2 regions of the Saccharopolyspora sp. NPDC049426 genome follow, and region 2 is predicted to be linked to the other one. Evidence: riboswitches for the same ligand, from Rfam matches in the RefSeq annotation. Region 2 holds a riboswitch; the other holds the start of a gene.
What was found. A riboswitch is a leader RNA that binds a small molecule or an ion and turns the genes downstream of it on or off. The one in region 2 is predicted to bind thiamine pyrophosphate.
Positions count from the first base shown of each region.

Region 1: it holds a riboswitch for thiamine pyrophosphate, as region 2 does, so the genes downstream of both, AB0J78_RS26845 (cytosine permease) here and thiC (phosphomethylpyrimidine synthase ThiC) in region 2, are expected to answer to the same signal.

Region 1 is NZ_JBFAPZ010000014.1:61,081-65,844, forward strand. It holds gene AB0J78_RS26845 (cytosine permease) at 157-1,485, opposite strand; TPP riboswitch at 1,476-1,589, opposite strand; gene AB0J78_RS26850 (helicase HerA-like domain-containing protein) at 1,626-3,143, opposite strand; gene larE (ATP-dependent sacrificial sulfur transferase LarE) at 3,385-4,203, shown strand; gene larB (nickel pincer cofactor biosynthesis protein LarB) at 4,200-4,764, shown strand, end outside.
Region 2 is NZ_JBFAPZ010000013.1:55,344-60,107, forward strand. It holds gene AB0J78_RS25885 (AAA family ATPase) at 1-110, shown strand, start outside; gene AB0J78_RS25890 (LytR C-terminal domain-containing protein) at 249-893, opposite strand; gene AB0J78_RS25895 (DUF3263 domain-containing protein) at 893-1,201, opposite strand; gene AB0J78_RS25900 (peptide deformylase) at 1,495-2,067, shown strand; TPP riboswitch at 2,137-2,258, shown strand; gene thiC (phosphomethylpyrimidine synthase ThiC) at 2,252-3,889, shown strand; gene thiD (bifunctional hydroxymethylpyrimidine kinase/phosphomethylpyrimidine kinase) at 4,075-4,764, shown strand, end outside.

The DNA of each region.
Region 1 (4,764 bases), on a different contig from region 2:
TCCCCGGTCACCGGGTGGTTCGCCTCGACGCGAACCACCCGGTCCAAGAGCTGTTCAGGAATGCGGCGGAGCCGCTGTTTCATGTGCGGGACTCAACCAGCACCGCCGCAGGTTCTGCTACCCGCACCGCTACGCGAAGCAATTCCTCAACAGCTTTCAGGAGGCCTTCCGGCGGCTGCGGGCGAGCAGGCCGATGATGCCCGCGGCCACCGCGGAGATGACGAACGAGGTCAGGGCCGCGCTCATCCAGGTCGGAACGGTGAAGCCGATGGCCTCGCGGGCGCCGGTCCACAACTCGGTCCACCAGCCCAGTTCGCCGGGGTTGATCAGCTGGAAGGTCGCGAAGCCCAGCAGCCAGGCGATCAGCATCCCCCAGCGGGAGGGGGCCTGCGCCGAGACGTCCCACTCGCGGTTGCGGGCGTTGTAGAAGTAGTCCACCGCCAGCACGCCGAACATCGGCACGAACACCGATCCGATCAGCAGCAGGAAGTTGGAGAACTGCTCGATGTCCATCGTCAGCGCGGCCAGTGTGCTGACCACACCGACGATCAGGCTCAGCAGCCGCCGATCCGTGCTGGGACGCAGGTTCTGGATGGACACCGCGGTCGAATAGGTGTCGGCGAAGGACTGGTCGACCTCGCGCAGCACCAGCACCGCGAAGAACAGGACGCCCAGCGGCGCCGCCAGCAGCGGGTCGAACGCCTTGTCCCCGTCGAACCCGACCAGCGCCAGACCGAGCAGACCGAGCAGGTAGCAGGCGATCTGGGTGACCGAGTAGCCGACGGTCGCCGCGGTGAACGCGCCGCTCGCCGACCGCGAGTGCCGCGAGTAGTCCGAGGCGACCGGCAGCCAGGACACCGCGACGGCCAGCGCCGCGTCGGCGCCCGGCCAGAACCCCTCCCAGGACCCGTCGTTCATCGGCGGCAACGGCTGGCGCAGGAGCTGCACGAAGAAGTAGACCATCGCGATGAGCACCGCGATGCTCACGTAGCGGCGCAGCAACCGCAGCGCGCCCAGGGGGCGCAAGGTCAGCGCGGTGGTGAGGGCCCCGGCGATGAGCACGTACAGCCACTGCGGTCCGCCACCGAACAGCGCCTCGGTTCCCTGGGCGATCACCAGCAGTTCGAAGGTCCCCCAGCCGACCAGCTGGAGGATGTTGAGCACGGTCGGCACGTAGGACAGCCGGGTGCCGAACAGGCCGCGCAGCAGCATCATCGCCGGTGCGCCCGTGCGGGCACCGGGGATGGCCGCGATGCCGACCATCAGGCTGCCCAGCACGGTCCCGACGACGGTGGCCGTCACCGCAGCCGCGAAGGACAGCTGCGGCACCCCGGCGGGCGCGAGCACCGCGAGCGCACCGCTGAAGCCGAGCAGGCTCACGCCGAGGTTGCCCCAGAAGGCTCCTTGGTCGAGCACGCCCAGCGTTCTGGGGGCCGGTTCGTCCAGGGTGTTCGGAACTTCGGACCGTTCGACGTCAAGCGCCATCGACAGCTCCCTACGCCGGCATTATCCGGACAGGTTCTGCGGTCGGTGGCGCGCTGCGTGCCACCCTCTCAGCCCGATCCGCCCGAGCTCCCGCGTGGATAAGTCGGGCAGACCATACCTGATCGAGTGAAGGGGGTCGGTCAGCGCCTCCTGTTGCCGAAAAGCCCGCGGGTGACCTCGCGACCGACGGCGCTGGCGGCGGAGCGGAAGAACGAGCGCACGGCGGGGTTCTCCATCGCCTTCTGGAACATCCCCGCTTCCTCGCGCGCACCCTTCTGCTGCGGGACCTGCCCTTCCGGAGCGGCCGGCTCGGCGACCTTCTGGGCGAGCTTCTCGTAGGCGGACTCGCGATCGATCGTCTCGGAGTACTTGGCGTGCAGGTCGGAGGACTGGGCGGAGGTGCGGACCGCGTCCTCGCCGATGGTGCCCATCAGCGAGCGCGGTGGGCGCAGCCGCGTCCAGGCCACCGGTGTCGGAGCTCCGGTCTCCGACAGCACGGTCACGATCGCCTCCCCGATGCCGAGGCTGGTCAGCGCCTCGTCGAGCCGGTAGTGCTCGGTGGTCGGGTAGGTCTTGACGGTCTTGGACAGCGCCTTCTGGTCCTCGGGGGTGAAGGCGCGGATCGCGTGCTGGACGCGGGCGCCCAGCTGCGAGAGCACCGGGTTGGGCAGGTCGGTGGGCAGCTGGGTGCAGAAGAAGACGCCGACTCCCTTGGAGCGGATGAGCTTCACGGTCTGCTCGATGCGGTCGAGGAACGCCTTGGAGGCGTCGTTGAAAAGCAGGTGCGCTTCGTCGAAGAAGAACACCAGCTTCGGCCGGTCCAGGTCACCGGCTTCGGGCATCTCCTCGAAGAGCTCGGCCAGCAACCACATCAGGAACGTGGAGAACAGCACCGGGTTGGTCTGCACGTCGTCGAGCTCGAGCAGGTTGACCACGCCCTTGCCCTCGGACTGCCGGAGCAGGTCGGCCACTTCCAGCTCGGGTTCGCCGAAGAACTCGTCCCCGCCCTGGGCCTCCAGGTTCGACAGGGCCCGCAGGATCACCCCCGCGCTGGCGGCCGAGACACCACCGATGCCCTTGAGGTCTTGCTTGCCCTCGTCGCTGGTCAGGTACTGGATGACCGACCGCAGGTCCTTGGTGTCCAGCAGCGCGAGTCCGCGCTGATCGGCCCAGTGGAAGATCAGCCCGAGGGTGGATTCCTGGGTGGCGTTGAGCCCGAGCACCTTGGCCAGCAGCACCGGCCCGAAGCTGGTGATCGACGCCCGGATCGGCACCCCGCGGCCGCCGGTGCCCAGCGAGAGGAACTGCACCGGGTAGGACGCGGCTTCCCAGTCGTCGCCGACGTCCTGGGCACGCGCGGTGAGCTTCTCGCCGCCCTCGCCGGGCTGGGCGAGCCCGGACAGGTCGCCCTTGATGTCGGCGAGCACGACGGGCACCCCGGCGTCGGAGAGCTGTTCGGCGAGCAGCTGCAGCGTTTTGGTCTTTCCGGTGCCGGTCGCTCCTGCGACCAGGCCGTGCCGGTTGAGCGTGGCCAGCGGGATGCGCACCTGGGCCGCGGCGTCCGCCTCGTTGTCGATGACCACCGCCCCGAGGTCGACGGCGGCTCCGCCGGAGCTGTATCCGGCCGCGATCTGCTGGGCGGCGTCGTTGTCGGTCACCGCAGTCTCCTCCCGTCGGCACGTTCCCCTCGGAAGGTAGGTCGATCCGGCCGCCGAGCTGGGGAGCACCACTCGGTCGAGGGACATGCGGGCGCGTCCGCACTAGCACCCCGAACGAGCCACCAAAAGGCTCGTTGACCACCGGAAAGATCTCCTTCGACGGCATGGGATGCGTCGCTCGTTGGAGTTAGAGTCTGGTCGGACCACATGGCTGTGAGCGAGCGTGCGTGAGGAGTGCGTCGTGACCGGATTGGACCGCCTGCGGGCGCGCGTCAGAACCGAGGATTCCCTGGTCGTGGCGTTCTCCGGCGGCGTGGACTCGGCGCTGCTGGCCGTGGTGGCGCACCAGGAGCTGGGAGCGCGGATGCTCGCGGTCACCGCCGTGTCCCCGAGCCTGGCCGCCGAGGAGCGCAAGCGGGCCAAGCGCTTCGCCCGCGAGAACGGCCTCGCCCACGTCGAGGTCTGCACCGACGAGGCCGACCGGCCCGAGTACGCCGCCAACGACGGGAACCGCTGCTACCACTGCAAGTCCGCGCTGTTCGACGCGGTGGAGCCGCTGGCGGCGACGATGGGCGCGAGCATCGCGCTGGGCACCAATGTGGACGATCTGGGAGATCACCGGCCGGGTCAGCGCGCGGCGGCGCAGCGCGGCGCGATCGCGCCGATGGTCGACGCCGGGCTCACCAAGGCCGACGTCCGCGAGGCCAGCGCCGAGCTGGGTCTGTCCACTGCGGACAAACCGGCGGCAGCGTGCCTGGCCTCCCGCGTCGCCTACGGCGATCCGGTCACCCCGGAGGTGCTGGCCCGCATCGAGCGGGCGGAGGAAGCCGTGCACGCCCTGGGGTTCCCGGTGTGCCGGGTCCGCGCGCACGGTCAGGGCACGGTGGCGCGCCTGGAGGTGCCCGCCGAGGACATCGACCGCGCGGCAGCGCACCACTCCGAGCTCGACGCCGCGGGCCGGGAGGCGGGCTTCGAGTTCTGCGCGCTGGACATGGCCGGTTTCTCCAGCGGCCGGATGAACGTGCTGCTTCCGCTGCTGCCCACCCGGACGGCGTCATGACCGGCTTCAGCGATCTCGGCTACGCCAGGGTCGACACCGACCGGGAATCCCGCCAGGGGCTTCCGGAGGTGGTCTACGGGCCCGGCAAGCGGCCGGAGGAGATCACCGGCATCGTGACCGAGCTGCTGGCCCGCAGCACCGGCCCGGTCCTGGTCACCAGGGTGGAGCCCGAGGTCGCGGCGGCGGTGCGGGTGCCCGGCGGCGACTACGACGAGACAGCGCGGCTGCTGGTGTGGCGACCGGCGGAACAGCGGGACTTCCGGTTGTGCGTGGCCACGGCGGGCACATCGGACTGGCCGGTCGCGGCGGAGGCGGACGCGGTCGCCTCCGCGATCGGCCTGCGCACCCACGTGGTCCGCGACATCGGTGTGGCCGGCATCCACCGGCTGCTCGCCGCGAGCGAGGACCTCAAGCAGGCCGACGCGGTGGTCGTGGTGGCGGGCATGGAGGGCGCCCTGGCCAGCGCCGTCGGCGGTCTGGTGTCGTGCCCGGTGATCGCGGTGCCGACCTCGACCGGGTACGGCGCCGCGCTGGAGGGCGTGACGGCGCTGCTGGCGATGC
Region 2 (4,764 bases):
CCGCCAAGGTCACGGGCACCCACCTCGCCACGGCCCGCGAGGCGGTCCGCCCGTCCCTGGACCCGGCCCAGCTCGAGACCCTCGCCGCCTACGCCGAGAACCACCGCTGACCCGCGGACCGGTCCGATCTCACGCGAAGCCAACCTTCAGCCCTCTGACCAGGACGTGCACGCCCGAGCGCGGGTCGCGGCGCTACAGACGTGCGGGTGCGTGCGGTGAGGGCTTGAACTCCGCGCGGGGTTCGGGGATCACTTCCCGACGGACGGGCCCTTGTAGTCGTTGGTGATGATGGCGATCAGGCCCGGCGTGGCGTCCTGTATCCCGTCGAAGCGGGCCTCGGCTCGGGCGCCGATGCGGGCGGCGAGCTCCTTGGCCTGGCGCTCCTCGCCGGTGCCGGGGCGGAAGAAGACCGTGGTGGTCGGGATCTTGCCCTTGGCGTAGTTGCCGACCTCGGGCACGTCGTACCCGGCCTTGCGCAGGTCCTCGGCGGCGCGGTGCGCCAGCCCGGAGATCGTCGAGTTGTTGTAGACCCGCACGATGATCTGCTCGCTGCCCTTGCCGGAACCGACCGGGACGTCCTGCCCCGAACCCGGGGTCTGGGCGTTGCCCGAACCGGGCTGCTCGGTGACCGGCGGCTGGGTCGTGGGGGGCTGGACCACCGGAGGCTGGGCCGACGGCGGCTGCACGGGCGGGACGACCGGGGCCGGCGCGGGTTCCGGCGGCGGCTGCACCTGCGAGGTGGGCTCCTGCGGCAGCGGCTGGGCGGTGTCCGAGGACTCGCCGGACATCAGGGTCGCGGTCCCGAACACGGCCGCGAGCACGCCGACTCCGATCAGACCCAGGCCGATCAGCTTGGCCCCGCCGGGTCCGCCGGACGGTTCCCCAACACTCATCAGTGCAACTCGATTCCCAGTCGTTGAGCGGCCCTCGTGCGCTGTCGTGCCGCCCGTGCCTTGCGCAGTCTCTTGATCAGCATAGGGTCCGCGTTGAACGCGGCGGGGGAATCCAGCAGCGTGTTGAGCAGCTGGTAGTACCGCGACGCGGACATGTCGAACAGTTCCCGGATCGCGATGTCCTTCTTGCCCGAGCGCTTCCACCACTGCGCTTCGAAGGCGAGGATCCCCAGCTCCCGGTCGGTCAGGTCCCGGTCCGCGGGGCCCGGTTCGGGCTCGTCCGCCGGCGGTTCGACGATCCGCTCGATGGGCTGCGTGATCGGCTCGGCGAGGGTCAGCCGCCGACGCTCCGGCGCCTGCTGACGCCCGTGCATGCGCGCGAGTTGTTCGCACTGACGGGCGATCTCCTGCGCGGTCAGCATCTGGGCGGCGTCCATCCGGCTCCTCGCCTCGCGATTCGGTCGCGGAGAATCACACGGCTGTCATTCCCGGTGACCAATTGAACCATGCCGTGATCCGGACGGTGAGCCGATCACACCCCTGTTTCACGCGCAAGAGCGCACCCGGTCAGGCCACCTGGGGGAACCGATAGGGTCCGCGCATGGCTGTTCACCCCATCCGCGTCTACGGCGACCCCGTGCTGCACAACCCGACTCGCCGGGTGGAGCGCTTCGACGAGGAGCTGCGCACTCTCGTCGAGGACATGTTCGAGACGATGGCCGCCGCGAACGGGGTGGGCCTCGCGGCCAATCAGATCGGCGTCGACCTGCGGTTGTTCGTCTACGACTGCCCGGACGACGAGGGCGTGCAGCACCGCGGCGTGGTGATCAACCCCGAGCTGACGACCTCGGAGGTCCCGGAGACCATGCCCGATCCGGACGACGACTGGGAGGGCTGCCTGTCGGTCCCCGGCGAGTCGTACCCGACGGGCCGGGCGGACTGGGCGAAGGCCACCGGGTCCGATGTGGACGGAAAGCCGGTGGAGGTCGAGGGGACCGGCTTCTTCGCGCGCTGCCTGCAGCACGAGACCGATCACCTCGACGGCTACGTCTACCTGGACCGGCTCACCGGCAGGCACGCCCGCGCGGCCAAGAAGATGATCAAGCGCAACGAGTGGGGCGTCCCCGGCCTGAGCTGGGACCCGGCCGAGGTGGGCGACCCGTTCGCCGAGTGAGCCGAACGCGGCCGGACGGATGAACCTGTTGCCATCGGCGGCCGCACCCCCGTAGCCTCGGCCACGAACAAGTCAATCCGCGGGAGCTCGCACCAAGAGCGGGCTGAGAGGGCGACTGGAGAACTCCGGGGTCGCCGACCGCACGAACCTGACCGGGTAATGCCGGCGTAGGGAGTGGACGGCAATGGCCGACGTGTATCCGAACGCATCCGGAATCACCACGGGACCCATCGAGGGATCCCGAAAGGTCTTCAGCAGCACCGAATCCGGGCTGCGCGTGCCGTTCCGCCGCATCGAGCTGACCAACGGTGAACACCTCGACGTCTACGACACGTCAGGGCCGTACACCGACGAAAACGCCACTGTGGACGTCCACAGTGGACTTCCTCGAACGCGAGCGGGATGGCGCGACGGACGGGAGCACAACACCCAGCTGGGCTGGGCGAAGGCGGGCGCGATCACCCGCGAGATGGAGTACATCGCGCACCGCGAAGGGGTTTCGCCGGAGTTCGTGCGCGACGAGGTCGCCTCGGGCCGCGCGGTGATCCCGGCGAACCGGTGCCACCCGGAGAGCGAGCCGATGATCATCGGCAAGAACTTCCTGGTCAAGGTCAACGCCAACATCGGCAACTCCGCGGTCACCTCCTCGGTCGAGGAGGAGGTGGAGAAGATGGTGTGGGCGACCCGCTGGGGCGGCGACACCGTGATGGACCTGTCCACCGGCAAGCGCATCCACGAGACCCGCGAGCGCATCCTGCGCAACTCCCCCGTGCCGATCGGGACCGTGCCGATCTACCAGGCGCTGGAGAAGGTCGACGGCGATCCGGCCTCGCTGACCTGGGAGATCTACCGGGACACCGTGATCGAGCAGTGCGAGCAGGGCGTGGACTACATGACCGTGCACGCGGGCGTGCTGCTGCGCTACGTTCCGCTGACCGCCCAGCGCGTGACCGGGATCGTCTCGCGCGGCGGGTCGATCATGGCGGCCTGGTGCCTGGCGCACCACCGGGAGAGCTTCCTCTACACCCACTACAGCGAGCTGTGCGAGATCCTGCGCGCCTACGACGTGACGTTCTCGCTGGGCGACGGCCTGCGTCCGGGCTCGATCGCCGACGCCAACGACCGCGCCCAGTTCGCCGAGCTGGAAACCCTCGGCGAGCTCACCCACATCGCCCGCGAGCACGACGTGCAGGTGATGATCGAGGGACCCGGCCACGTGCCGATGCACAAGATCGCGGAGAACGTGCGGCTGGAGGAGGAGCTGTGCGGTGAGGCGCCGTTCTACACGCTCGGCCCGCTGACCACCGACATCGCACCCGCCTACGACCACATCACCTCCGGCATCGGCGCGGCGATGATCGCCCAGGCCGGCACCGCGATGCTCTGCTACGTCACCCCCAAGGAGCACCTCGGCCTGCCCAACCGGGACGACGTCAAGACCGGCGTGATCACCTACAAGATCGCCGCGCACGCCGCCGACCTGGCGAAGGGACATCCCCGCGCCCAGGAGCGGGACGACGCGCTGTCCACCGCCCGCTTCGAGTTCCGCTGGACCGACCAGTTCAACCTGTCGCTGGACCCGGACACCGCACGCGCCTTCCACGACGAGACGCTGCCCGCGGAACCGGCGAAGACGGCCCACTTCTGCTCCATGTGCGGCCCGAAGTTCTGCTCGATGAAGATCACCCAGGACGTCCGCAAGTACGCCGAGGAGCACGGCCTGACCAGCGTCGAAGCCATCGAGGCCGGCATGGCGGAGAAGTCCGAGGAGTTCACCCGCACCGGCGGCGAGGTCTACCTGCCGCTCGCGGCCAACGACTGATCGCGAGGGCCGGGGCGGCTCCAACCGAGCCGCCCCGGCCACTCAGAAGTCGTCGGTGGAGGTGCTCAGGCCGAACGGCGCGGGGAGTTCTTGCGATCTGCCTGGTCACGAGCCTGTCCGGAAACGACCGAGGAGTCAGCAGCTGCGCGATCGGAGGCGATCACGCGGCACGTAGCATTCTGGGAATGCACGACGAGACCGCTCCGCCCACCGCGCTGACCATCGCCGGATCGGACTCCGGCGGAAGTGCGGGCATGCACGCCGACCTGCGGACCTTCTTCGCCTGCGGGGTGCACGGCATGACCGCCGTGACGGCGGTGACCGTGCAGAACACCGTCGGCGTGACCGGCCTGGTGGAGATCCCGCCGGAGACCGTGGCCGCGCAGATCGACGCGGTGGCCTCCGACATCGGCGTCGGCGCGGCCAAGACCGGGGTGCTCGCCTCCGCCGCCACCATCGACGCCGTCCTGGACGCCTGCGACCGGCACGGGATCGGCCGCGGCGGCCGGACGCCGTTCGTGGTGGATCCGGTGGCCGCGTCGCGCAGCGGCGAACCGCTGCTGCGGCCGGACGCGCTCGACGCGCTGCGCCACCGGGCGTTCCCCCGGGCCACGCTGGTCACCCCGAACCTCGACGAGGTGCGGCTGCTCACCGGCATCGACGCGCGCACCCGCGAGGACCTGCTGGACGCGGCCAAGGCGATCCACGCCTTCGGACCGGAGTGGGTGCTGATCAAGAGCGGGCACCTGCCCGACGACCCCGAGTGCGTCGATCTGCTCTTCGACGGCACGGAGTCCATCGAGCTGCCGGGCCCGCGCTACGCCACCGAGCACACCCACGGCGCCGGCGACGTGTTCGCCTCGGCGATCACCGCC